3 regions of the Anaerobacillus sp. ABR4_321 genome follow, and region 2 is predicted to be linked to each of the others. Evidence: predicted binding sites of a transcription regulator. Region 2 holds the regulator's gene; each other region holds the start of a gene.

Region 1 (7,160 bases), 460 kb from region 2:
TTTGCAACCTTATGAACAGCGTCCTCTTGTCCAATAACTTTAGCATTCAGCTGTTCAGCAAGATTCTTCATCTTCATCTGTTCATCTTCTTGGAGTTTTTGTACAGGTATACCTGTTTTACTCTCGATGATTTGTTGAATATCTTCTAAGTTTACAAGAGCTTCCGCTTGATCATTCACACTTAATGATTCTTCTAGTTTCTTTTCAAGCTTTGTTTCCTCATCACGAAGCTTTGCAGCTACTTCATAATTTTCTTCACTCGTCGCCTTCTTCTTATTTACTGCAATTTGTTCGAGCCTCTTTTGTATTTCATCATGATTAGAAGTTGTAATCGTTAAGTTTCTTTTTGCACCAGCTTCATCCATTAAGTCGATCGCTTTATCTGGTAAGAAACGGTCTTGAATGTAACGATTTGATAATGTGACACAAGCTTTTATTGCTTCATCAGAAAACGCCACCTCATGATAATCTTCGTACCTCGGTTTTAGACCTTCTAGAATTTGAACCGCTTCTTCAATCGATGGCTCGTTAACCATAACTGGCTGAAAACGTCGTTCAAGAGCTGCATCTTTTTCAATTTGACGATATTCTTTCAACGTAGTAGCACCGATTAATTGAAGCTCACCTCTAGCGAGCGCAGGTTTCAGAATGTTTCCTGCATCCATCGATCCTTCGGCTGAGCCTGCTCCAACGATAAGATGAATCTCATCGATAAAGAGAATGACATTCTTTCTTGCTTGCAGTTCTGAAATCAACTGTTTCATTCTCTCTTCGAACTGACCACGGATTCCTGTGTTAGATACGAGAGATGCAACATCTAACAAATAGATCTCTTTGTTTTGTAATTTCGAAGGAACGTTTCCTTCAGAAATACGAAGTGCTAGTCCTTCGGCAATCGCTGTTTTCCCTACACCTGGTTCACCGATCAGGACAGGGTTGTTTTTGTTTCGACGATTTAGTGTTTCGATGACCCGTGCTACCTCTTGATCTCTTCCGATAACTGGGTCGATCAATCCTGCTTTTGCAGCATCAGTTAAATTCTTTCCTAAATCATCTAGTAATCCACCGTTACCAGCGTCGGTTTGCTCACTAGGTTGAGTATGACCTGATTGATTCATAAATGATTGAAAGAAATCATCAAATTGACCTTTTGATGACGGTGTTGTCTGACCATTCATCACATTTGCATAGCAAGAGTTGCACAGATGAACACGTTTTTTAGAATGATTGATCTGAACATTCAACTGAACTGTTGCAGGATTCTGATTACATTTTTCACAAAGCATATGATGGCCTCCCTTAAAATTTATAAGATCGTTATATAATAGTGCGTTACTTGTATTTGTTAAGGTCAATGTATTTTGTTTTGACTTTGACTATATTTGACCTTGTAACCATATTATAATCTGACTATCTTTGACTTTCAAGTGTTATGCATTTTCTAATCTGTTCTTATAAACAAAGCCGCGATAATTGTATCGCGGCTAAAAAAATGTAATATTTGAAATAAAGGAATTTTTTTGAGGGTTGGATAATAGATTGTATTAAACTACTTTTCGACAAAGGGTATACAAGTTTACTAGTCTGGCAACAATGGTGATAGATTATAAAGGGAGGAATACCAATGAATGATTCAGTCTATCAATTGATAGTTGAAACGACCGTCAAGCGCGTGCCTACCTGTCATGAATCACCTAATGATTTCTTCATTGCCCTGGATGACTGTGATTACCCGTACCTTATCCTACCTACTCCTAAAGAAATGTTTGATAACGATGATGTCTTTGCCATTCGTTTAATTCCTGATGTGTTGAACAAATTCCGCTATGATTTGGACAACTCTTATACAAAGCTTTCGTTCAGTCGATTTTCTACTTTTTTCGATGATAAAACGTATTATTTTGGCCCAGAAGATAACATGCTAGTGAAATTCCTAACCTCTTCTATCTACAAGAACTATGTAGCGTGGATCAGCCACCTGTACTTCAAACGGATCGATGATTTAATTGAACAATACAATAATGAACCGGGCAAAGAGCAGAGAAAATCAATTAAAGCGAAACTTTCTCGCCTTCTAATCGAAGCTTAGACACTAGACGCTCCACTTCATTCTGGACAAGTTGGCATCCTTCATCAAGAGACTCATAGTGAACTTTTATAACTTCACCCACATTCTCTGTCGCCTTGTAGGTGTACCTAGGATCGTAATAACTCACCAGAAGGCTTTCGACGACTGCTTCATAATTCTCTTCCTCAAGTGCGAGGGATATATAACGTCGTTCATTATCTGGCAGACGTTTCTCGATTCTTTGGATGCCCTTTACTATTTTCTCTCTATTCTGTTCGGGATGATATGTATCTAAAATGGTTTTTATTCGATAAGAAAGCGGGGCGTGAACATGTATGCGCGTCCCTTTTTGTTTGCCCTCAAAGATAAAGTCCGGAACGATAATGTTCCCAAGTCGCTTACTTTCAGACTCAATTACATAATAATCTGTCTCCCCTATTTCATTTAACCGATGAGAAAGCTTCGCTTCAAACTCCTTTTGACTTCTTTCAGGTAAATTCACTCTTCCGAAAACTGATCCTTTATGTGCAGCTAAGCCTTCAAGATCAATGACTGGGTAGCCTTTGTTTTTTAAATAATGTAAAATGTCTGTCTTAGATGTCCCAGTAAACCCTTCCACTATAAGAAAAGATACGTTTTTTTTAGCATGGCTTTCAAGTATTCTCATGACATTTTGACGATATGACCGAATGCCACCAACAAGTTGACGACATGGCAGCCCCATCATCTCAAAAATCACAGCAAGGCTTCTACTCCTCATACCACCTCTCCAACAGTAAACGACAAACTCCTGTCCTTTTGATAGAACTTTTGCCTTCTGATAAAAATCAGGAAGAGATGGAGACACAAGCGAGATCCCTAAATCCTTCGCTGCTTCTGTGCCTTGTTGTTTGTAAGTTGTTCCAACTAACTCTCTTTCTTCGTTTGAAAAAATCGGCATGTTAACTGCTCCTGGAATGTGGAACTGCTCGAATTCGGCTGGGGTTCGAACATCTATGATCGGTAATTTTCTATCGAAACATTCATCTATCGAAATAGTTCTCATAACGACTCATCCTTTGTATCTCATTATTAGCTCATTATATCATTCTAGACTTAAACCTTTTAAACCCTTGTTTATGCACCTTAAATTCGGGGAAGTTTATATTGAGGTGAAAAATATGGAAACTACCGAAATGGTAACTCGTATACAAGAAACCTTAAACGATTGGGTTGGCGGACATCTTATCATTCAAAAACAAGAGAATGAAGACTTGGATAAGGTAATCATGGTATTAGATCGCATTTCTTTGTTTCACAGAGAGGAAACGATCGATAATTACACGCCTTCTTCCCTCCTACAACTAGAGGGAAAAGGTAAGATCATATCTGAAAAAAATCCCGTTTCCCTTCCAGACGCTAACTATGAAGTACAATTAGAAGATTTAAAAGAAATCGATCGTTCAGCAAATGAGCTAAAAATAACGACAGAGAGAGCACAATACGTGATTACTTATAATTCCAACTAGAAGGAGCCAGCGACAGGTTCCTTTTTTTCGTTGGGAACAAATCGCAAAGAATATCTAAGAAGCCTTCATAATACCTTGTATATAGACGGTTATGAAGGAGGTACTTCATGGAAGAAAAGAACATTCAAACCCCCGATGACGAAACGCGTTCATGGGCTATGTTTGCGCATCTTTCTGCACTATCAGGCTATTTAATTCCGTTTGGTAACATCATTGCTCCATTAATCATTTGGTCACTAAAGAAGGATGTTCATCCTTTTATTAATGAGCAAGCAAAAGAAGCATTGAATTTCCAAATTTGCATGACCATCTACGGCATCATCGCAGGAATACTCACGCTCGTCTTAATCGGATTCATCCTTCTACCTGCAGTTTTTATCGTCCAACTTGTTTTTATTATCATCGCTTCAGTAAAATCGAATCAGGGCGAAGATTATCGGTACCCGCTGACGTTTCGAATGATCACCTAACATTCGACTAATTTTTAATGTTTCCACATAATTTAGGTATGTCCATGTTATAATGGAAGTAAACTTAGAATGTGGAGGGTGTGCCTTGACTGCAAAAGGAAAAGAATGGAACCGTTTTACTGTATGGGCGCTTGCATTTATGGTGTGGGCTGTACCTATCGCTTTTATCGTCGGTTTCTATATCACAACAAGACCTCAATAAACCAGCGAACCGCTGGTTTTTTATTTTTTCTGAATCGTTTTAGGCAGGTTTTAGCTTCCATCTTGTTGGGAAAGAAGTACATATACACCAACTAAAGGAGGAACAAAATCATGAAAGAATTCACAGTAGCACCAAACAAAGATGTAACAGGCTGGTATGTTAAGGTGGAAGATATTGCACCTACAGATTTATATAAAATGCGTTCAGATGCTGTTGAGAAGGCAGAGGAACTTGCAAAGGAAGATACTCCTAGTAAAGTATTGATCTTGAATGATCAGCATGAAGTCGAGGAAGAGCGTAAATTTTAATAACTACTCTAGCCCCTTTCAAACGAAGGGGTTTTAATTTTGTTTAAGCCCATAAAAAAAAGAGCGGAGGCTTCTCCGCTCTTCGTACCGATCAATTATTGTTGCTGCCGTTTCCGCTATTTTTACCGCCTTTTTTCCCAATCTCTTCGTAAAATTCTTTGTCATGATTCTTAGATGTTTGCTCTCCGCCTTTTTCTCCTATTTCTTGATAAAACTCTTTATCATGCTCACGAGCTGTTTTGTTTCCGCCTTTTTCACCAATTTCTTCGTAGAATTCTTTGTCGTGCTCCCTCGCAGTCTTATTTCCGCCTTTACGTCCTGCTTCTTCCCTACTCATTTTATTATTGTTATTATCAGCCATTTGAAAATCCTCCTTTAGAATGTGTGTTTATATCTCACTCAATTTACGTATTTTACTGTTTTTCATAAATTTGGTACACTCTATGTGAAGTATCATTTAGAGAGAGCGGGCCCAAACCGCTCTTTTTTTATTTGTTCTGATTTCCACCTTTTTTTCCTATTTCCTTATAGAACTCTTTATCATGATTCTTAGACGTTTGCTCTCCGCCTTTTTCTCCTATCTCCTGATAAAACTCTTTATCGTGTTCACGTGCAGTTTTGTTTCCGCCCTTTTCGCCGATCTCTTCGTAGAATTCCTTATCGTGTTCTCTTGCTGTTTTGTTTCCACCTTTTTCTCCTATTTCTTGATAGAATTCTTTGTCATGTTCATTTGCAGTTGTTTCTCCACCTTTTTGGCCGATATCTTGGTAAAACTCTTTGTTATGTTCTCTCGCGGTTTTGTTTCCACCTTTTCGACCAGCTTCTTCTCTGCTCATCTTTTCATTGTTATTTGCCATTTTCTCTTCCTCCTTTGAGATACTTTTTTCTTTTTTTGCTACAGTTGTGGTATTCCACGGTAAATTTTTTCAAAACCAAATAATGGGGTTATTTTACAAATATAAGCCATTCTTACCAACCTGCTCTGTTTTCTTCACACAAAAAAAGCCCCCAAACTTGGGGGCTTAGCGATTAAGAGTAGTACACATGGATCGGTCTTTCGTATTTCTTAGAAAGCTTTTCTAGTGATTTCTTTACGTTGATCAAATCGTCTTTATCGATTCCACAACCGATTTTTATTTTAAAACCTTTTTCTTCAAAGGGCTTTAATTCTTTAATCATACTCTCAAAAGATTTCAACCAGGCTGGGTAGTTGGTTTGAAGACCGGCTGGTTTATATTGACCGTATAGATTAGCAATAATTCTCTTATTATCATGACTCAAAGCAAACGAACATTTACCTAGCTTCTTTTTTGGTGGAAATGGAAAGTTTTCGTCTGCTTTAGCTGCTTCAGGGTACGTTTCTTTCACTGATTTTGCAATACCGACATCTAATGCATTGAAGCAATCACATTGGTGAGCAATAACAGTACAATCACTTTTAAGAAGGTTGCCTTTTTCTAATCGAATCATACATGCACTCTCCTTTAGAGAACCCTTTTGTATGATTATAATGAAAAATCAGATAAATTCAATAGGAATATTTTCCTTCGTTCTGCATAAAATGATAGGTTTCGCTATTTTAATAGGATCTTCCTATGAAAAAAGTTTTTTATCCCCTCTTTATCCCTGGTTGTTTTGCATGTATACTTCTTCGAAAGGCTGGACAACCACAAACCCTTCTCCTTCGAATTTCATCTGGATCGACTCTCCACTGCCTCTTCCAAAAAAGGACTTCAGAGACACATCAGTTTGAAAATCTGGGTTTAAATTACCAGACCATGCTACCGTTGCGTTTGGATCAGTAATAACTGGTTTATCTGGTGTTACTCGAATCGTGAGCGGCTCATAATGACTCGTTACAGCAATCATACCAGGTCCATTACATGTTACATTAAATAAACCACCAGCCATCATCCCAGTAATCCGCTTCATCATTCGAATATCCCAATCGATTCGTTCTTCAAATGAAAGAAGATCATTGCCGTTTACGCTGATCGACTCACCATGACCTAAATGAATGATTGAAATCTTTTTCCCAGAATCAGCTAAGTATAGCTTCCCTCTTCCTTCAGCTTTCATAAGAGAAGCACCTTCACCTGTGAATGCTTTTTTGAACATTTTACCTAACCCATGTTCTAAAATTCCTTCACGTTCGAATTTTATTTCCCCATTATACGTGATCATAGATCCGGCTTTTGCCCATACTTTACCGTTTAAGTTCACTTCCAACATTCTTTCAGTTTCAAGTTCAAAAAAACCTTCACCTTTATCCTTTTGCTCTGTTGATTTTACGAACTCATCCATCGAGTATCGATTCACAAAAACCTCTCCCTTCTATTTCTTACCACCATTTTACAATAATCGCTATAACTTCTCACACAGTTGGTTTAGACTGTAGATATAGACTGTTTGGATCATTCCAGCACAGGGTACATTAAAACGTATAAGACTAAGACTGGAGGTATGACCTTGATCATCGTGTATGTAAGTATTGCACTAGTTGTCCTTTCACTCATTTATCTCGGCATCGTTGCAGTAAAAACCTCTAAAGAAACAAAAGTATCACTGAACGATTTTTCTGCCACTGCAGCAAGACTGCAAGAA
Region 2 (7,160 bases):
CGGATCGATTCAGGTTTGCTTGTTGTCGTATCATTAGAGGTTACAAATCGTCTACGATCAGTGTCAGATGGAACAAACTCTTCTACCATCGTATTCCACTGATGACATCCTGGACATTTCCCCATCCATTTCGCAGATTCATAACCACAGTCTTGACACATAAACTTCGTTTTTTTCTTAGCCATCTTCTTCCCCACCTTCAATGTACCGAACACTTTTTCTTATATCATCATATCACAATTTTCAAGGTCCTATGACCTTACAGCACTTGCCTATGTATGGAAATACTCGCTGTTCTTTTCCCTTTATTGAGACAAAACATGCCTATAAAAAAAGAAAACCGGAAGACAGCAGCCTTCCGGTAGAAACATTTTACTTAGACGTTGCTTCAGACAGCGTTTCAACTACGAAATCTTCGTTCTTGTAGTCGATTTTCACGCGCTGACCTTTTTCGATGCTGCCTTTTAGCAGTTCTTCAGAAAGACGATCTTCAATGTGACGTTGAAGTGCTCTTCTCAACGGACGAGCTCCATAGTCTGGATCGTATCCTTCCTCTGCAATCTTGTCGAGAGCAGAATCAGAAAGTTCGAATTCGATACCGTGATCTGAGAGGCGAGTTTTTAACTGGTTCGCCATCAGTACGATGATTTCTTTTAAGTGTTTCTTCTCAAGGGAATGGAACACGATGATCTCATCGATACGGTTTAAGAATTCTGGACGGAACGTTTTCTTCAGCTCATCCATCACTTTACTCTTCATATCATTGTATTCTTCGCCCTCAGAGCCTGTTGTGAAGCCAACATATTTATTACGCTTCAGCGTACTTGCTCCTACGTTTGAAGTCATGATAACGACTGTATTTCGGAAGTCGACTACGCGCCCTTTAGAATCTGTCAAACGCCCATCTTCTAGTACTTGAAGTAAGATGTTAAAGACGTCTGGGTGAGCTTTTTCAATTTCATCAAGCAAAATAACAGAGTATGGCTTACGTCTAACTTTTTCTGTAAGTTGACCGCCTTCTTCATAGCCCACATAGCCTGGAGGCGAACCTACTAGTCTTGAAGTTGCGTGTTTTTCCATATACTCTGACATGTCGATTCTGATCACTGAATCTTCTTCGCCAAACAGCGTTTCAGCAACGGCTCTAGCGAGTTCTGTTTTACCAACACCCGTAGGTCCTAAGAAGATGAATGATCCGATCGGACGCTTAGGATCTTTTAGCCCGGCACGAGCTCTTCGAACCGCTTTAGAAATAGATTTAACAGCTTCTTCCTGGCCGATCAGGCGATTATGAAGGATCTCTTCCATTTTCAACAGCCGCTCTGTTTCTTGTTCTTCAAGCTTTGATACTGGAATTCCCGTCCAGTTTGCTACGACGATCGCAATATCATCAGGGGAAACTTCTTGGTTTTCTTTACCCTGTTTTTCTTTCCATTCTTTCTTAGTCTGCTCGAGTTCTTCTCTCAAGCGTTGTTCAGAATCTCTTAAAGATGCTGCCTTCTCAAACTCTTGACTCTGTACAGCTGCATCCTTTTCTTTCCGAACTTCCTCAAGCTTTTTATCTAGCTCTTTTAGGTTCGGAGGAGCTGTATAAGAGCGTAGGCGCACTTTTGAAGCAGCTTCATCGATCAAATCGATCGCTTTGTCTGGAAGGAAACGATCTGAAATATAGCGATCTGAAAGTTTTACCGCAGCGTCGATCGCTTCATCTGTAATCGTTACGCGATGATGTGCTTCATATCGGTCGCGTAGACCTTTTAAAATAAGAGCTGACTCGTCACTCGTCGGTTCGTTTACCTGAATCGGTTGGAAACGACGCTCTAATGCTGCATCTTTTTCGATATATTTTCTATATTCATCTAGCGTAGTTGCTCCGATACATTGAAGCTCTCCACGTGCTAGCGCTGGCTTCAAGATGTTAGATGCATCGATCGCACCTTCTGCTCCACCGGCACCGATAAGGGTGTGAAGTTCATCGATGAATAGGATGATGTTTCCTGCCTGACGAATTTCATCCATCACTTTCTTAAGACGATCTTCAAATTCACCACGATATTTTGTACCAGCTACTACTGTACCCATATCGAATGTCATGACGCGCTTATCACGAAGTGTCTCAGGAACTTCGTTATTGATGATCTGCTGTGCTAGACCTTCTGCAATGGCCGTTTTACCAACACCCGGTTCACCGATAAGAACTGGGTTATTCTTCGTTCTACGGCTCAATACCTCAATAACACGTTCGATTTCTTTACTACGACCGATTACGGGATCCAGTCCGCCGTCACGTGCAATGACTGTTAGATCTCTAGCAAGACCATCTAGCGTTGGGGTATTAGCACTAGCTCCTGCCCCCTGGTGACTAGATGAAGAACTTTCATTGCTTCCTAAAAGTTGAAGAACTTGCTGACGAGCTTTATTCAAGCTAACACCAAGGTTGTTGAGCACTCTTGCTGCTACGCCCTCACCTTCGCGAATTAAACCTAATAGGATATGCTCTGTACCAACATAAGAATGGCTTAGCTTTCGTGCTTCATCCATCGATAGTTCGATTACTTTCTTAGCACGAGGTGTGTAGTGAATAGACTGGACAGAATCTTGCCCTCTACCAATCAGCTTTTCTACTTCTTTCTGAATCTTTTCTGAGCCAAGACCAAGAGCAGTCAATGCCTTAGCAGCAATTCCTTCGCCTTCACGAATCAAGCCTAATAGGATATGTTCAGTCCCGACATTGTTATGACCAAGACGAATCGCTTCTTCCTGTGCTAATGCGAGCACTTTTTGAGCACGCTCTGTAAATCGTCCAAACATCATCGTTCATCACCCTCCGATTTCTTCGTTTGTTTTTCTAGTTCAAGTCTCTCTCTAATTAATGTGGCACGTTTAATATCACGTTCTGCAGGATTAAGGCTTGCACCTGCATATTGCTGAAGAAAACCTGGTTGAGTTAGAATTACTAGCTCGTTAAGAATTGATTTCGAGATACCAGCTACAAGACCGATATCGATTCCTAACCGGACATTTGAAAGACACTTCGCAGCTTCCTTCGATTGAATGATTCTGCTATTCTCAAGAGTTCCAAGAGAACGATAGATTCTGTCTTCCAATTCAATTCTTGAATTATCTAGCAACATCCTTCTTGCTGATCGTTCTTTTTCAATGACTTGCATCACTACACCCTGGAGGTCCTCAATAATATCATTCTCGGTCTTACCTAATGTAATCTGGTTTGATATTTGAAAAATGTTTCCTTGAGCTTCACTTCCTTCACCGTAGCTCCCTCTAACAACAAGACCTAGCTGGTTAATTGCAGGTATGATGTGATTTAGCTGCTGTGTTAGCACTAAAGCAGGTAGATGCATCATAACAGATGCCCTCATCCCTGTGCCAACATTCGTTGGACAGCTCGTTAAATATCCTTTTCGCTTATCAAACGCATAATCTACCTTACTTTCAATCCAGTCATCCAAAGCATTCGCGAGGTTTAAGGCTTCTTTCAATCTAAACCCTGCTTCAAGGCACTGAATACGAAAATGATCTTCTTCATTTATCATTATGCTGATCGTTTCATTCTCGCTGAGTAAGACTGCTCCATTTTTTGATTGTTCTACAAGATTTGGGCTAACCAAATGTTTTTCTACAAGAACTCTTTTCTGAGTAGGCCTAAGCGATTCAATCTCGATCAGTTCAAGCTTCCCAATTTCTTCGTTCGGAGCTTCATTAAATTTCTTCTTGATACTTTCTAGAACCTCTAAATTTTGCTGCCCGTTAGAAAGAACCGGAAAAACATAATTCTTCAGATTTCGAGCAAATCTTATTCTACTACTCATGACAATATCTGAATCTGGTCCTTCATCTTGCATCCATGGACTAACAGCTTCACTGATAAAACGCTGAAGTGACATCATTCTCCCCCTTCCGACGCTTTATGTTCGAGGGATCGAATTAAATCTCTCGTTTCAGCAGCTTTTTCAAATTCCTCCTGCTGAATGTATTCTTGCATTTTACTGCGAAGATTTTGTACCTTACGTTCAATCTCGATCGCTGCTCCAGCACGTTTTGGTAATTTGCCAGAATGAACGGTATTACCACCATGAACCTTTCTAAGTATTGGATCGAGGTTCTCTGAGAACGTAGTGTAGCATTCTGAACAACCAAATCGTCCGATTTGTGTGAATTGCTGATACGTTAATCCACATTTCGGGCAACTTTGCCGTTCTCTATTGTAAATAGGGTGTGAAGAACTTTCACTTAAAGGTGTTTCAAAATTTAATAACCCCGATAATAAGTTATGGATAGAAAAATGGTTAGTGCCTGGCTCAACCTCACCTTTTTCTTTGGCACACACTTCACAGATATGGAACTCTGTTTTTTGTCCATTGACTATCTTAGTGAAGTGGAGCGTAGCGGGACGCTCACCACATTCCTGGCACGTCATAGGGCAACCCTCCTATTTGTACACAAATGCTATTGTTTATATTTTAGTGATGTCAGCATTGCACGCAGCATATTAGCTCTAAGGTGATCTCTCAGCGGCAACTCTATCGTAATGACTGTTCGATCGAGAACACTTAGCATTAACTTCGCTTCTCGTGCTGAAATAACCTCTTCTTCTAACAGCCTTAGAATAATATTTTCAGATACCGCCTGTGGCACTTGGGTCTTAATCATATTCAGCATGTCATCTATTAAATCTGCATGCGTCTCAGGCTTCACTTTTAATATTCTTATATAACCGCCTCCACCCCTTTTACTTTCCACAATATATCCTTTTTCAATCGTAAAGCGGGTGTTGATCACATAATTAATTTGAGAAGGAACACATTGAAACTTATCAGCAATCTCACTTCTTTTTATCTCAACAGCATCTCTACCTTCTACCATCAAGATTTTCTTAATGTATGCTTCAATTACATCGGAAACATTCCGCACATCGCTGCCTCCCTTCCGTCTCCAAACTGACTTTGACTATATTTGACGTTAAATACATTATAACGTTTTTTAAATGGATTGGAAAGTAACATGTCTCTTCAATTCTTTGCTTGAACCTTACCATCATTCCCATATATATGGCATTCATTCCTTGCAATTAATTCTTTTTATCTTCTCGATTTCTTTAAGGTGATCGACTAGTGTTGAGAGTTTCGTTGCATTATTTGTATTCACTAAGATTGAATACGTATAGATTTTCTTGTCTCCTTCATATCGCGCTTTTTTTGGATCATCCGTTTTCATTTCTAGAACACTTATATCCATTTCCTCTATCTTTTCTATGACAGACTTTAACGAAAGCCCCTCCTCAACAAAGAGATTCACCCAATGCTGTGACTTAGATAGGTAGAGCTTCTCGATTTTGCTTAAGAAAACGAGGCTCAATACAACGATCAGTGTAGTCAATATCGCCTCATAGATCATTCCTACTCCGACAACTAACCCTATACCAGCAACTACCCAAATCGATGCTGCAGTTGTTAGTCCTCTCACGGTCCAACCGTTTGCTAATATTGTTCCAGCACCTAAAAACCCTATACCACTTATGACATATGAGGGGATACGAGAAGGGTCAAAGTTAATATTAGCGTGAGTCTCATTATATTCTTCAAAACCATATAGAGATAATAGCATCATCAAACACGCTCCAACCCCAACAAGAATGTGAGTTCGAAAACCTGCTGGGTGCCTTTTAAACTCTCTCTCGATTCCTATAACTCCACTTAATACTGCTGCGATTAAAATCCGTATCGATATTGTATCGAAATTGTCTGCTAGTGTGATGTCGAATACTTCCATAATAGATCCCTTTCTCTGTTTTCTTTTGATGTATTTTACCCTTCTATTAGTGAAGTTTAACGTGGAATGTATTGAATGTTGCTTCGAACTGGGAGAGATTAGAAAGGATGCACTGGGTTTGTTTTAGGGTAGAATGCTGGAATGGGTTATTTGCGCTTTTAGGAAGGATATCAGCGATATTTTGGATTTATCGGCGATCGTTTGGTTTTATCAGCGAAGCGTTGTTTGTAACTTTTGATTTGTTAAAAGCACATTCAGATAAAACCTTTTGGGGCGTGAATTGGGGCGATATCCGCGAAATTTTCATTTTATCCGCGATAATCATGATATATCCGCGCTTTTCGATTTATATCCGCGAAACCGGGGCATTTATCCGCGATTCTGAGGACATATCCGCGAAACCACTTTCAGAAACCCCTGATGACTCAACACCACATTTAGACAAAACAAAAAAAGCCAGAGCCTTAAGCTCTGACTTCTCATTTGCCTAGCGACGTCCTACTCTTGCAGGGGGAGAGCCCCCAACTACCATCGGCGCGCGAGCTTAACTTCCGTGTTCTCATACGGGGCGCGATAAGCGGCGAACTTCTTCGTCAGCTGCGCGATGCTGGATCCTCATAGATCTCCGAATATCTACTCCGGTCCAGCCTCACTTGCTTCCTCGAATTTCTTGCTTCTCCCACCCCTACGAAGCTTTCGAAGATGCCCTTTTCTCTCTTCTCAATGAAGGTACTTACCTTACGGTCTCGCAATAAAAACCAAAAAAGCATACAAAAAAGCCAGAGCTCAATGCTCTGACTTCTCTCTTGCCTAGCGACGTCCTACTCTTGCAGGGGGAGAGCCCCCAACTACCATCGGCGCTGAAGAGCTTAACTTCCGTGTTCGGCATGGGAACGGGTGTGACCTCTTCGCCTTCATCACTAGACTTACAGGATGTAAGTCGTTCGATGTTCACCACAGGACGTGGTGGAACTTAATCGAACCTCTTTTCATTCCCTGAAAACTAGATAGCACGCAACATCGTATTCCAATTTTTTAGGTTAAGCCCTCGATCGATTAGTATTCGTCAGCTCCACGTGTCGCCACGCTTCCACCCCGAACCTATCAACCTCATCATCTCTGAGGGATCTTACCAGCTTGACGCTGTGGGAAATCTCATCTCGAGGGGGGCTTCATGCTTAGATGCTTTCAGCACTTATCCCTTCCACACGTAGCTACCCAGCTATGCTCCTGGCGGAACAACTGGTACACCAGCGGTGTGTCCATCCCGGTCCTCTCGTACTAAGGACAGCTCCTCTCAAATTTCCTGCGCCCGCGACGGATAGGGACCGAACTGTCTCACGACGTTCTGAACCCAGCTCGCGTACCGC
Region 3 (7,160 bases), 760 kb from region 2:
CTGGAGACTATCATATTCTTGATTATATGATGAAGGGACACGGCATTATATATGGAACATTTACGTATACACCTGACTTTAAGTTACTATCATACCGACTAGATCCATCTTAATACGTTGATCGTCATATCATAATTAGAGAATTGAGAAATGGAGTGGGGAAAATGGCCGAACTAATCGATAAGCGTATTCATATGGTCATTATTACTGGAATGAGTGGTGCTGGTAAAACCGTAGCGATGCAGTGTTTTGAAGATATGGGGTATTTCTGCATCGACAATTTACCACCTGCACTGCTGCCGAAGTTTGTTGAGATGATCGAAAACTCCGAAGGTAAGTTAGATAAAGTTGCTCTAGTCATGGACTTAAGAGGTGGAGATTTCTTTGAGCATCTTTTAGAAGCAGTTGATTTACTAAGAACCAATGAGCAATTAGATGCTGAAATTCTGTACCTTGATTCTAGTGACTCAGCGCTCGTTCGACGATATAAAGAAACGAGACGATCTCACCCCCTTGCGCCGGAAGGGCTACCACTCGAAGGCATAAAAGTAGAGCGTGAAATGCTCGAGGAGCTGAAAGGACGTTCTCAGCAAATCATCGATACGAGCGATATCAAGCCTGTTCAGCTAAGAGAAAAAATTATGGACCGGTTCTCCTCTAACGAAAAAGAAAACTTTGGAGTGAACGTCATGTCATTTGGATTTAAATATGGTATTCCGATCGACGCTGACCTTGTTTTCGATATTCGGTTCTTGCCTAACCCACATTATGTTGAGCACTTGCGTCCTAAAACAGGAGTAGATGAAGAAGTATCGAACTATGTATTTAAGTGGAAAGAAACGCAGACATTCTTAAATAAATTGATCGATATGCTGGCGTACATGCTTCCGCAATACAAAAGGGAAGGAAAAAGTCAGCTCGTTATCGGCATAGGGTGTACAGGCGGAAAGCATCGATCTGTTGCTTTCGCTGAACACATCGGCCATCATTTTGAAAGTGAGTATCGAACGAACATCACGCACAGGGATATTGAAAAAGGAAAGGGTAGCAAATAATATGACAGACACAAAACTTCCGAAGGTCGTCGTAATCGGTGGAGGGACCGGCCTTTCGGTATTGCTTCGTGGACTTAAGACATTCCCGGTCGATATTACGGCTATCGTAACAGTAGCTGATGATGGTGGAAGCTCAGGTCGCTTACGTGATGAATTTGATATCCCTCCACCGGGTGATGTACGAAACGTCATCACTGCACTAGCTGAAGTCGAGCCTTTATTAGAAGGCTTGATGCAACATCGATTCAAAAATGGTAACGGATTATCCGGTCATTCACTAGGAAACCTCATGTTAGCCGCTATGACGGATATTACAGGAGATTTTGTCCAAGGAGTTCGGGAGATGTGTCGCGTACTGAATGTACGAGGTAAAGTCCTTCCAGCTTCGAATCAAAGTGTCGTTCTTCATGCTGAAATGCGAGATGGAACGTTCGTAAAAGGTGAGTCTCAAATTCCTAAAACGAATAAAACGATTAAGAAAGTATTTCTCTCGCCTCCTGGGATAAAAGCTTTACCAGATTCTTTGGAAGCGATTCGAAACGCTGACTTAATCGTCCTTGGTCCTGGGAGTCTTTATACAAGCATACTACCAAACCTACTTGTACCCGGCATTGCGGATGAAATCAGTCACTCCAATGCTAGGAAAGTGTATGTGTGTAACGTCATGACTCAGCAAGGTGAAACAGAAAATTATACTGCAAGTGACCATGTGCAGGCACTCATTGATCATATTGATTACAAGCTTATTGAAACGATCATTGTTAACAAACAGGTCATCCCAACTTATTATGCAAAACGCTATGCAAAAGAACAGGCAGAGGTTGTGCAATATGACGAAAATAGGTTGAAGAGCTTTGGTTTTGAAGTAATCAGTGATAAAATTATTCAATATGATGAGAAATATGTACGCCACGATGCCATCAAGATATCTTCGATTCTACTGTCATTATTAGAAGATAAAAAGTGATGGTGATGGGTCAATGGGCCCCTGCATGGTAAAGGGGGGATAGCGATGTCATTTGCTGCCGATACAAAGAAAGAATTAACACAGCTCGAAAGTAAAGCGTGCTGCTCTAGATCAGAGCTCGCAGCACTCATTCGAATGAATGGGTCCATATCATTTGGGAACAGACAACTGATCCTTGATATACCTACTGAACATGCTGCGATCGCGAGAAGGATCTATACGCTTATCAAACGTCTTTATAATTACGATGTCGAATTACTCGTACGTAAAAAGATGCGTCTTAAAAAAAATAATGTCTACATTGTTCGTGTTTCCTCGAGTGCTAGAGATCTCCTTGAGGATTTAGGTATTATGGACAATGCGTTCATGTTTACAAGAAACATTTCTAGTGATTTTACGAAAAAGGCTTGTTGCAAACGAGCATACTTGAAAGGAGCCTTTCTCGCAGGAGGATCGATCAATCACCCTGAAACTTCTTATCACTTAGAAATATTCTCGATGTATGAGGAGCATACGGATTCATTGTGTAAGCTTATGAATCAGTTTGATCTTAATGCAAAGATGCTCGAGCGTAAAAAAGGATACATCGTTTATATCAAAGAGGGCGAGAAAATTACAGAGTTTTTAAGTGTAGTAGGAGCCCATAAGGCATTGCTTTATTTTGAGGATGTTCGCATCATGAAAGATATGAGAAACTCTGTTAATCGGATCGTAAATTGTGAAACAGCTAATCTAAATAAAACAGTTGGTGCTGCATTCCGACAGGTTGAAAACATTCGTTTTATACAAAATGAAGTTGGATTAGATATCCTACCTGATAAATTGAGAGAAATTGCTGAACTTCGAGTGAAGCATCAGGATGTTACCCTTAAGGAACTTGGAGAGATGTTGACTGGAGGTGCGATCAGTAAGTCAGGGATCAATCACAGACTTCGAAAGATCGATCAGTTAGCTGAAAAGCTCCGTGCAGGAAAGCCAATAACATAAGCAGAAAAATTACAGCCTGCGCGAGTAGTGCGGGCTTGATTTTCTACTATTCTAAGCCTTGAGAACATAGCGTTGGGACGTTTAGAAGTCTTAATAAATGGAATGCTGTTGGTAAGTACGTAGCAAATCAATAACAAACACATATACTTATTTTTTTCATCAATAAAGATAGCGCTTTCTTATAAATAAAGGAGGAATGGAAAAGTGGTTCAAAAAGAAGTTGTCGTAACGTTAGATACAGGATTACAAGCAAGACCTGCAGCACTCTTTGTTCAAGAGGCAAATCGATTTAATTCAGATATTTTTCTTGAAAAAGACGGTAAAAAGGTAAATGCGAAGAGTATTATGGGAATAATGAGCCTTGCGGTGGGCTCTGGTTCTTCTGTTGTCTTAACAGTAGATGGAAACGACGAAGAAGATGCTGTTTCATCTCTGGTCGACTTCATTCATAAAGAAGACTAAATAAAAAAGGTTGCCATCACGGCAACCTTTTTTTATTTATGCTTTTTTCTCCATAACTTCGTCGATCAAACCATATTCTTTTGCTTCAAGAGCTTCCATGAAACGGTCACGATCCGTATCGCGTTCGATCGTATCGAGAGGCTGACCAGTACGCTCTGCAAGAATTTTGTTGAGCTTTTCGCGCATTTGAATGATACGCTTCGCATGAATTTCGATATCAGAAGCCTGACCTTGTGTACCACCGAGTGGTTGGTGAATCATGACTTCACTATTTGGAAGTGCATAACGTTTACCAGGCTCACCAGCCGCTAGTAGGAACGCTCCCATTGAAGCAGCCATTCCGATACAGATTGTAGATACTTTAGGTTTAATGAACTGCATTGTATCGTAGATTGCCATTCCAGCTGTGATTGATCCACCTGGACTATTGATATAAAGAGAGATATCTTTATCTGGATCTTCTGCAGCTAGGAAAAGAAGCTGAGCTACAACTGCGTTCGATACGTTGTCGTCGATTGCAGTTCCAAGCATGATAATGCGGTCCTTAAGAAGACGAGAGTAGATGTCATATGCTCTTTCACCGCGGTTTGTTTGTTCGATAACCGTTGGAATTAATACCATAATAAAATTCCTCCCTTTTATTCATTCAAATATGTAGTTGCTGTAGGTTCATCATACCGAAAAGGTCAATATAGGTCAAATAAAGTGCTGTTCTTTTTGACTATTAATTTTTTCGCCAGCACATCGATGGTTCTACATATCTCCATTTTCCCCGCTGACAACCGTTTTAAACAGAACGAATCTGTCTTTTTTTAAATCGGTGATCGCTTAAAAAGTAACCCGCAATTCTTCTTTCAACAAGGTTTCTAATTTGGACTGACGTGTACCGATACGTTTGGTTGTATCCACGACAATAGACAGTATAGATGACGATATCTTCCTTTGTATCCTGAACTGAAGTTTTGATGTGTTGCTTATGAAGGACTGATTTTGCTTCTTTTAAATCTGTGGAAGCGAGAGTGAAAGCTTGATTGATCAGTTCCAAATAAGGGCGTGGAAGCTTCATCTTAGAACGATGAATCCATGCAGCATCGAGCTCCAGTACCTTTTTAACATAAGGAAGCAATAAATAATCCCGAACAGCACTTGCTTCCTCTTTACTTAGTCGGAACATGATCTTCACCGCCTGTAAGAACGTATGTTTGGTTTTACAATACTATGAGACGAATGAGACGTCAAGAACCCCATTCTATAAAGGGGAAGACGCAAAAAACCCCTTTTCGGAATGAAAAGGGGTTGTAATTATGTAGTTGGCGCGCCCGGAGGGATTCGAACCCCCGACAGACGTGGTACCGGAAACCACCGCTCTATCCTACTGAGCTACGGGCGCATACGTTAAGGGCAAGGATAATTATACGTGACAAGGTTTTTTTTTGCAAGGTGATTTTTTGGTTGAAAGTGACAAACACTAGAGCTATAACTGTGCTGAAGGTAGGGATTTCTTTGAAAGTAAATAGCGGAGAAAGTAAGTCGTTGAGTGATGCGATCGATCGCATCACAGAGGGACTTGAGAACGTTGTGGAATTGTACAATGAATCAGAAGAAGATATGCCGCTCATTCAATTTGAACCACAAGTAGTAGAAACGATTGAAAAAGCAAAAAAAGTGTACGGAGATCAAATCGTGAACAAAAAGCTAAATAACGTTGTTAAAGAGATGCTGAGCTGGTTGGATCTTGGAGAAGAGCATCAAGACAAAGAAAAAGAGTGAACCTTGTCCACTCTTAAAAAGTTAGATTATTGCTTCTTACCTGGCTTGTCATCTTCTCGGTCACTTGGTTTCTTGCTTGCCCCATTCATCGTATGCTTTAAGCCTGAATGCATACCAGAAGCGCATAATCCTAGCCAAAGTCCAATCAAAAAAGCTTTTTTGATATCCGGATCAATATAAATATAGCTCATGACGATTCCTACACCAATAGAAAGCAACGGTAGAAATCTAGCCGGAAAACCAAATATCTTGAAGAGTTGGACGATTCCAATGATGACTGGAAGCAAAGCAATACCATATACAGTCAAATCCATGGTTTTTGCCTCCTTTTTTCTCTCTGTACTATACTGTATGTCGAATGATGGGGAGTGAGTGGGCGCATTGCTCATTTTTGTGAAATCGAGGCGTATTAAATGATTGAAAATTCTGGTCATTTTCACTTTCCTCTTACCATATGTTGAATCAATATAGTATGATAAAGGTGGAGGGATTGCGATGGAACTAGGATTAATACAGAAGCAGACAACGCAACTCGTAATGACAACTCAATTGCGTCAGGCAATATCCATTCTTCAATATTCGACTTTAGAGCTGTTGGATTATATAAAAGAAGAAGCACTTGAGAATCCTCTTATCGAACTTCATACACCATCATGGGATACGGGTATTCGTGCGAAAGCCGCTGGCCGAGGAGAGCGTGCCGACTCCTTAGACTATGTTGCTGAACGAGGCAAGAGTTTGAATGAAGAGCTTCACGAACAAGTGCGGTGTTTGAACTTATGCCCTCACCAAGCGAAAGTGATTCATTACTTGATAGACAATATAGATGAAGCTGGCTATTTACGTATACGTGATCATGAAGTGATCTTGCAATTTCAGCTGACAAATCAAGAGTATGAAGAAGCGGTACGTGTATTACAATCACTTGAACCAGGAATAGGTGGACGAAATCTAGCAGAGTGTTTAAGTTTACAGTTACATTCAACTTCAGAGGTACACACCCTTGCTCGCAAATTAGTAAACGAAAATTTGAAAGCGCTAGCAGAAAAGAAATTTCGAGAGCTTTCAAAAGAGTATCATGTGAAACTTCAGGATATCCAGCTCGCATCAGATGTCATAGCTGCTCTTGATCCGAGACCGGGCTCAAAATGGTATAACGAAAAGCCTTATTATGTAGCCCCTGACATAATCATTAAAGAGAACGAAGGAACATACACGATCAAACTATTAGATGATGAACTTCCTTCGATGAAGGTAAGTACGGCTTATCAGTCGTTTGAAAAGGGGGAAGTCGGTCACTATATTAAAGGGAAGTATCAGCAAGTAAACTGGCTGATGAAGAGTATCGAACAACGCAAGCATACTCTAAGATCGATCATGACCGTCTTTATCGGGCAGCAGACCTCTTTTCTTCAAACGGGACTTAGTGAGCTAAGACCAATTACGCTTAAGGAAGTAGCAAATGAAGCGGGCGTGCATGAGTCAACGGTAAGTCGAGCTATAAAGAATAAATATGTGCAGACGCCTCAAGGCCTATATGCGTTGAAGGATCTATTTACTTCTCGACTTTCTGGTGAAACAGAGACAGGAACCTCTTCATCTAGTGTAAAGATCTTCATTAAAGAGTTTGTAGAAGAGGAAGATAAAAAGAAGCCGCTTTCGGATCAAAAGATCGTAGAGGCTCTTCATATACAAAAAGGAATACAAGTATCGAGACGAACGATTGCCAAATATCGTGAAGAATTGGGGATACCCGGTTCATCGAGAAGGAAGCGTTTTGTATAACAGCTGCGGAAGCAGCTGTTTTTTTGCGAATAATGTTCTTATAAGGTTAGAATGGTATAGGAAAGGGGTTTAAAGGATGAGTAAAACGGTTATGTTATACACGAAAGAGACGTGTCCTCTTTGTGACGAAGCGT

The links. Region 2 encodes CtsR, which represses protease genes until heat stress. Its sites were predicted from a motif close to ATGGTCAATAAAGGTCAAACA; they were not measured.
Region 1: ACXADT_RS00475 (ATP-dependent Clp protease ATP-binding subunit) is a predicted target of CtsR. The motif match lies at 1,370-1,390, and genes of this name have one in related genera.
Region 3: clpP (ATP-dependent Clp endopeptidase proteolytic subunit ClpP) is a predicted target of CtsR. The motif match lies at 4,154-4,174, and genes of this name have one in related genera.

Annotation. Positions count from the first base shown of each region.
Region 1 is NZ_JBSWTK010000001.1:97,566-104,725, forward strand. It holds gene ACXADT_RS00475 (ATP-dependent Clp protease ATP-binding subunit) at 1-1,286, opposite strand, end outside; gene ACXADT_RS00480 (hypothetical protein) at 1,625-2,089, shown strand; gene mnmH (tRNA 2-selenouridine(34) synthase MnmH) at 2,052-3,113, opposite strand; gene ymzB (protein YmzB) at 3,229-3,576, shown strand; gene ACXADT_RS00495 (DUF4870 domain-containing protein) at 3,684-4,046, shown strand; gene ACXADT_RS00500 (DUF2188 domain-containing protein) at 4,359-4,556, shown strand; partial or broken gene ACXADT_RS00505 (KGG domain-containing protein) at 4,666-4,917, opposite strand; gene ACXADT_RS00510 (KGG domain-containing protein) at 5,045-5,413, opposite strand; gene ACXADT_RS00515 (macro domain-containing protein) at 5,586-6,026, opposite strand; gene ACXADT_RS00520 (AIM24 family protein) at 6,177-6,875, opposite strand; gene ACXADT_RS00525 (DUF948 domain-containing protein) at 7,035-7,160, shown strand, end outside.
Region 2 is NZ_JBSWTK010000001.1:555,119-562,278, forward strand. It holds gene radA (DNA repair protein RadA) at 1-185, opposite strand, end outside; gene clpC (ATP-dependent protease ATP-binding subunit ClpC) at 373-2,814, opposite strand; gene ACXADT_RS03130 (protein arginine kinase) at 2,811-3,905, opposite strand; gene ACXADT_RS03135 (UvrB/UvrC motif-containing protein) at 3,905-4,438, opposite strand; gene ACXADT_RS03140 (CtsR family transcriptional regulator) at 4,468-4,932, opposite strand; gene ACXADT_RS03145 (MgtC/SapB family protein) at 5,077-5,790, opposite strand; gene ACXADT_RS03150 (hypothetical protein) at 5,898-6,281, shown strand; rRNA gene rrf (5S ribosomal RNA) at 6,599-6,715, opposite strand; rRNA gene ACXADT_RS03160 (23S ribosomal RNA) at 6,827-7,160, opposite strand, start outside.
Region 3 is NZ_JBSWTK010000001.1:1,318,993-1,326,152, forward strand. It holds gene ACXADT_RS06845 (8-oxo-dGTP diphosphatase) at 1-113, shown strand, start outside; gene rapZ (RNase adapter RapZ) at 165-1,055, shown strand; gene ACXADT_RS06855 (gluconeogenesis factor YvcK family protein) at 1,057-2,022, shown strand; gene whiA (DNA-binding protein WhiA) at 2,068-3,009, shown strand; gene ACXADT_RS06865 (HPr family phosphocarrier protein) at 3,214-3,471, shown strand; gene clpP (ATP-dependent Clp endopeptidase proteolytic subunit ClpP) at 3,508-4,092, opposite strand; gene ACXADT_RS06875 (YhjD family protein) at 4,259-4,645, opposite strand; tRNA gene ACXADT_RS06880 (tRNA-Arg) at 4,783-4,861, opposite strand; gene ACXADT_RS06885 (atypical membrane-integrating protein (Mistic protein)) at 4,930-5,241, shown strand; gene ACXADT_RS06890 (hypothetical protein) at 5,268-5,555, opposite strand; gene rpoN (RNA polymerase factor sigma-54) at 5,737-7,026, shown strand; gene ACXADT_RS06900 (glutaredoxin family protein) at 7,103-7,160, shown strand, end outside.